Regions from separate parts of the Carnobacterium sp. 17-4 genome, predicted to be linked through region 1. Evidence: a T-box and tRNA genes for the amino acid it is inferred to sense, from the RefSeq annotation. Region 1 holds a T-box; the other holds one or more tRNA genes.

Region 1 (3,427 bases):
GAATACAAGCAACACGTCATACACTGTAAAATCAGGTGATACGTTGACTGGAATCAGTTCAAAACACGGTGTAACTGTTGCGAACTTGAAATCATGGAACAACTTAAAAACAGATGCGATATATGTGAATCAAGCCTTAACGATCAAAGGTGGTACAACAACGCCAACACCGGCGCCAAGTACTGGAAATACAAGCAATACGTCATACACTGTAAAATCAGGTGATACGTTGACTGCAATTAGTTCAAAATATGGAGTATCTATTTCAAACTTGAAATCATGGAACAACCTATCAACGGATGCAATCAGTATTGGTCAAACATTGGTAGTAAATAAAGGTGCAGCTTCTAATTCTGCAGTAATAACTAAACCAACTACATCTGGAACTCATAAAGTTGTAAGTGGCGACACTCTATGGGATATTGCTCAAAAATACGGCATGTCTATTTCAGACTTAAAAACAGCAAACTATTTAAAATCAGATGTTATATTTGTTGGTCAATCTTTGATTATCAAATAATGATAACGGAGACTCGACAAAAGTTGGGTCTCCGTTTCTGTTTTCAAATAAAATTTCATCTTATGAAGAAATTTTATTTGGAGAAGTTATTTCTGGTATCAACTTAATTAAAGATATAGATGCTGGGCTGCGCAATATGTTTGCTGGACGTGCTTAGGGATACGAGAATGAACTGTTAGAAGCTCGTAGCAAAGCTTTAGAGGAAATGGATTATGAAACCTTAGGATCAGATAACGGAATGATTATGGTGACTTGCAGTGGAACGGCAGTAAAGTTGAAAAGTTTAACTTGAATTAACAGGTTCTAGCAGATGTTGAACTGGACAGACTGCTTTTCTTATTGCTCCGGGAGCAAATTTTTGTTAAAATGAAATCAATAGAAAAAAACAGTGAAAAGGAATAGTAGAAACGATTTTTTTTGAGAGAGTGCATGGATGGTGGAAATGCATAAAAAAGACTTTCGAACTCGCCTTTAGAGTTGCTTTGTTGAAATTAGAGTAGACAAAGACGTAGCACCTGCGTTAAGGGTATGAGGAGTCTGCAAGTATTCTGTCAGTAAGAGAATGGTTGGAGAAAACATAGGTGGTACCACGAATAATTAATTGTTTAGTCGTCCTATGAGTACAGATAGTAATCTGCATTCATAGGGCGATTTTTTGTTTTTAAAAAGAGATGAAAGAGGGATAAATATGAGCTTTAATCATAAAACGATTGAAAAAAAATGGCAAAAATATTGGGCATCTAATAATACATTCCGTACAACAGAAGATGCTGAGAAGGAAAATTTCTATGCATTGGATATGTTTCCTTATCCATCAGGACAAGGATTACACGTAGGACATCCAGAAGGGTATACTGCGACCGATATTCTTTCTCGTATGAAACGAGCTCAAGGATTTAATGTATTGCACCCAATGGGATGGGATGCATTTGGGCTTCCGGCTGAGCAGTATGCATTGGATACTGGAAATGACCCAGCTGAATTTACAGCTCACAATATCGAAACGTTCCGCCGTCAAATCAACTCATTGGGATTCAGCTACGATTGGGAGCGCGAGATAAATACAACAGATCCTGACTATTACAAATGGACACAATGGATTTTTACTAAATTGTATGAAAAAGGTTTAGCTTATGAAGCAGAGGTAGCTGTTAACTGGTGTCCGGCTCTAGGAACTGTACTAGCTAATGAAGAAGTGATTGATGGGAAAAGTGAACGTGGAGGACATCCAGTTTACCGTAAACCAATGAAACAATGGATGCTGAAAATTACAGTTTACGCTGACCGTTTGTTGGATGATCTAGAGTTAGTGGATTGGCCTGAAAGTATCAAAGATATGCAACGCAATTGGATTGGAAAATCAATTGGGGCAAATGTTGACTTTAAAGTTAAAGGAACGGATCATAAGTTTACTGTCTTTACGACACGCCCTGATACATTATTTGGAGCAACTTACAGTGTTATGGCTCCAGAGTTGGATTTAGTTAAACAAATTACTACTCCGGCACAAGAAGCAGAAGTTAACGCCTATATTGAAAAAGTTAGCTTGAAAAGTGATTTAGATCGTACAGACTTAAACAAAGACAAAACAGGAGTATTTACAGGTGCCTATGCAATTAATCCAGTAAACGGTAAAGAAATTCCGATTTGGATTGCAGATTATGTCTTGGCTTCATATGGAACAGGTGCGATTATGGCAGTTCCAGCACATGATGAACGCGATTACGAATTTGCTAAAGCGTTTGGACTGGAAATCATCCCAGTACTTGAAGGCGGAGATGTAGCAAATGCTGCATTTACAGAAGATGGTCCGCACATCAACTCTGGCTTTTTGGACGGTCTTGGCAAAGAAGAGGCAATCGATAAAATGAATAAATGGCTAGAAGGAAATGGTGTTGGTAAAAAAGAAACGACTTATCGTTTGCGTGACTGGCTATTTGCTCGTCAACGTTATTGGGGTGAACCTATTCCCGTTATACATTGGGAAGATGGCACATCAACAACATTACCTGAATCTGAATTGCCATTGATATTGCCTAAAACAGATGAAATCAAGCCAAGTGGAACCGGAGAATCTCCGTTAGCAAACATTACTGAATGGGTAAATGTAGTAGATCCTGAAACAGGAATGAAAGGCCGTCGCGATACAAATACAATGCCGCAATGGGCTGGAAGTTCATGGTACTTCTTGCGTTTTATCGATCCTAAAAATAAAGAAATGTTGGCTGATCCTGAAAAATTGAAACAGTGGCTTCCAGTTGATATCTATATTGGTGGAGCTGAGCATGCGGTATTGCACTTATTGTACGCACGTTTCTGGCATAAATTCCTTTACGATATCGGCGTAGTTCCAACAAAAGAACCATTCCAAAAGTTATACAACCAAGGAATGATATTAGGTGGAAACAATGAAAAAATGTCTAAATCAAAAGGAAATGTTGTAAACCCTGATGATGTTGTCGAAAAATTTGGGGCAGACACATTGCGTATGTATGAAATGTTTATGGGACCATTAGATGCTTCTATTGCTTGGAGTGAAAACGGGCTTGAAGGAAGTCGTAAATTCCTAGATCGCGTATGGCGTTTGATCATGGATGAAAATGGTAAAGTCCGTGACCGTATCACGAAATTCAATGATGGATCTTTAGATGTGGTTTATCATCAGACTGTCAAAAAAGTAACAGAAGATTTTGAACACTTACGCTTCAATACGGCTATTTCTCAAATGATGGTTTTTGTTAATGAAGCATATAAAGCAACTGCTTTACCAGTAGATTACATTAAAGCTTTTGTTCAATTGCTGGCACCAATTGCTCCGCATATGGGAGAAGAACTATGGGCTAATTTGACTCATAGTGGTGAAAGTATTTCTTATGTTACTTGGCCAACATTTGATGAAAAATTCTT
Region 2 (3,427 bases), 1.3 Mb from region 1:
TGGACTACTTTCTTATCTTTGATTCTGTCTCCACTTATCAGTATCTTTGTGTTATGGCTATTGCCTTTAGATAACTATTTAGTCTTTTTTGTACTAGCCATTGCAACTTCTGCTCCTATCGCTGTAAACACGGCTTTATTCTCTCAACTTTATGGTGGAGATTATGAATATGGCGCGCGCTTAGTGGTTTTATCTACTTTGCTTTCCATCATCAGTATGCCTATGGTCCTACAAATTGCTGAATTTGCATTTTCAATGAACTAAAATGGTATCGAGAAAGAAGCAACATTGAGAAGAATATCTTCTTAATGTTGCTTCTTTCTCGATATGTAATAACGTATTTTATTTAATGCGGCCGAGAAGAGTCGAACTTCCCCGAAAGATACTCCCAACATCCCTTAAGCTGATTTTGTAGATTTTAAATACTCTCAATTAATTTTAATACCTATATTTAATTGGTTTAATCAGCTTTATAATTTACTCATAGAAATATAAATTATCAATCTATTTTTTAGTTGTCGTAAATAATCCATTATTCAATACATACAGCATTTAGTAATATAGAAAAAAAGCATAGCGTTATTAAATATTAAAGATATAATTAAGTTACCCCTATTGGTTGCCAATCATTAGGGATAATAAAAAATATATATACATTGGAGGAATAAAAAATGGCGAAAAAAAGATTGTTTGACGAAAATGGTAACGAGGTTAAAGGTAAAATCAAGAAACCTTTTTACAAAAAAGTTTGGTTTTGGGCAGTTGTAGTTATCCTTATAGGTGCTTTTGGTAGTATGGGTGGCGAAGACGAAGTCGCTGAGAGCAATGCTGCTGCAGTACCTAGCGAGAAAAAAGTAGAAACAACTGAAGCTACTACAGAAGAATCTGCTCCAGCTGAAGAAGAAGCCGCACCAGCCGTTGAAGCTTATGCAGTCGGAGAAGAAGTAAGTGTTGGAGATGTTACGTATGTAGTTAAAGATATACAAACGGCAACTAATGTTGGTGGAGAATTTGGTGAGAATTCAAAAGGAACTTACTTAATTATCGATATCTCTGTTACAAATAATGGTTCTGAAGCTTTAACTGTTAGTGATGACTTTTTCACACTTTTAAATGACGGTAAAACATATGAGTCTGATGCTACAGCTGGTATTTACGCCAATGAAACCAACTCTTTCTTTTTAGAATCAATTAATCCTGATTTGACAATGGATGGTAAGGTTGTATTCGACGTATCGGATGCTGTAATCGAATCTTCATCAAAACAATTACAAGTAGCAACTGGTTTCTGGAGTACCGAAACTGAATTGATTAACTTACAATAACAAAATAAAAAAAGCACCACTCTCCCCGACCAAAGTTTGAGTGGTGCAACAGTTATGGACCCTACTAAAGGCCTTTTTTTCTTACTTTTATATTAGCATAAAAGAGATGTTGAAACCATGCTCTTTTTGTAAGCCCCACCCGGCTATCAAAAGGGTAATAAAAAATAATGAAAACTACTAAAACAAAACACCAAAATATTTTCAAAATGGAACAAACTGTTTCAATTAACACCCAAATAGATAAAAAAATTCTAAGTCGGAACTTTATCGGAACTTTTCCAAAAAAATAGGCATTCAAGAAGTTACACACTTCTTAGAGGCCTTATAAACCTTGATATATCAATGCGGCCGAGAAGAGTCGAACTTCCACCAGGGTTACCCTGACCAGCCCCTCAAGCTGGCGCGTCTACCATTCCGCCACGACCGCTTATGATCACAAAGACTATTATATCAATGCATTAATCAATTGTAAAGGTTTGTTGAAATCTCTTTTTTGTAAAAGATCCCGCCAATATCCTGGCTAAACATATTTTTTTATTCCTCTTTCTTTCCACTTACCAATAATGAATACTTACTCACGTTTTGCGATATTATCGTCTTTTGCATTTGAAGTTATTTAGTAGAGTAATAATAAAGTGTGTTATTGAGAGGATTGCGCCTTTTCTATTTTTGTTTTATGATGAATAGACCGAACCAAAATCTAATTGGTATACATAACATACAAGGAGGATATTGATTTGAAAAAAATTATAATCGGCATAGTCGTAGCACTTGCGATAGGCGGAATGGTGTTTGTATCCTTTCCAATGATTGAAAACGCAAGAGAGAACTTAGTAGAGGAATCAGCGCGTCACCTAACGAAAGAATCCGAAGCAGAACCACAACCATTGGCAATTGTTGACGACGAACCATATAAAAACAATGAAGCGGGATTCATGCAGAGAATTCATGATATGACGCACCAAAAAGTATATGCTAATGACAAATGGGGCGCACTAGAAGCAAACGAAGAAAATATTACTATGATGCTATCTTTATTAGATGAAAATGAATATGACGACGAAGACTATTACCGTGAAGTCTTGACTACATGGAAAGATGGCGACTTTTCAAACGCAGTTGAAGTACATAATAAGATATGGCGTGCACAAGACGGTTCAATCGGGAAAGCAAAACGATTGTTAACCACGGAGGAAGAACAATTATTTGTTGAAAATAACTTTTAAGTCGGATTAATTTCCGGCTTATTTTTTTACCTTATTCTATTACTTTTATACTCCTTTGATTAAAACGGCAAAATAGTAGCGTAGTTAAACATACTAAATCATCAAGTAAACATACACTTATGTAATCGTAAGATATTCTTTGATGATTAAAAGTCAAAAACTTTTGACATTACAAAAAAAATTATTTATAGTTTGAACTATAAAATGTAAAAAGTATTTGACATATCATTTAAGGAGGAATTATTATGAATATCGGTCAATTTGGTTATTTTATCTCTTTTGTACTTTTAACTTTAGTCCTATGGGTCTCATCCATTTATGGTGCTTACGCCGTTTACTATGCCTACTTCAAGTCAAAAGATGAACGCCAAAAATTTATTGTTCTACGCAGCACAGCTCATGCTTTTAGTATACTGCTCATTTTTTATCTCAGCTATTACATCCTACAACTTATTGTAACTGCTGCTAATGTAAATCAACTAACTAGTCTTTGGAACCTACTTCATTTTGGAATAGCAGCTTCTAATCCTTCTATTAGTGTAGTCTCTGCAATGATGAGTGTCTTAGGAATCTGCTTATTTATCAACAAGAGAAAAGCAGGCGGAGACTAATGCAAAATAAAATTGAACAATTACGTAAAGATAAAGGGCTGACACAAGCTGACTTAGCAAAAGCCTGTAATGTAACCCGCCAAACTGTCAATGCTATCGAAAACAATAAATATGACCCTACTCTACAATTGGCCTTTTCATTATCTAAAATACTGAACACCGAAGTTGATAAGCTCTTTACTCCAGACTGAATAGAATAGTTTCTCATAGATATTCAGTCTGGAGTAATACTCCTTTAATTATTCTGTCTATCAGACGCTTTTAT

What was found. A T-box is a leader RNA that pairs with one kind of tRNA and senses whether it is charged. The one in region 1 lies ahead of leuS (leucine--tRNA ligase), so its partner is inferred to be a tRNA-Leu.
Region 2: it encodes a tRNA-Leu, which carries the amino acid that the T-box ahead of leuS (leucine--tRNA ligase) is inferred to sense. The anticodon was not compared.

The regions. Positions count from the first base shown of each region.
Region 1 covers NC_015391.1:565,921-569,347, forward strand. Annotated here, with positions in the region: gene CAR_RS13375 (LysM peptidoglycan-binding domain-containing protein) at 1-520, shown strand, start outside; partial or broken gene CAR_RS13300 (heavy metal-binding domain-containing protein) at 558-812, shown strand; T-box leader at 900-1,140, shown strand; gene leuS (leucine--tRNA ligase) at 1,209-3,427, shown strand, end outside.
Region 2 covers NC_015391.1:1,872,779-1,876,205, forward strand. Annotated here, with positions in the region: gene CAR_RS08905 (AEC family transporter) at 1-264, shown strand, start outside; gene CAR_RS08910 (DUF4352 domain-containing protein) at 672-1,325, shown strand; tRNA gene CAR_RS08915 (tRNA-Leu) at 1,669-1,752, opposite strand; gene CAR_RS08920 (DUF6241 domain-containing protein) at 2,063-2,551, shown strand; gene CAR_RS08925 (hypothetical protein) at 2,797-3,162, shown strand; gene CAR_RS08930 (helix-turn-helix transcriptional regulator) at 3,162-3,353, shown strand.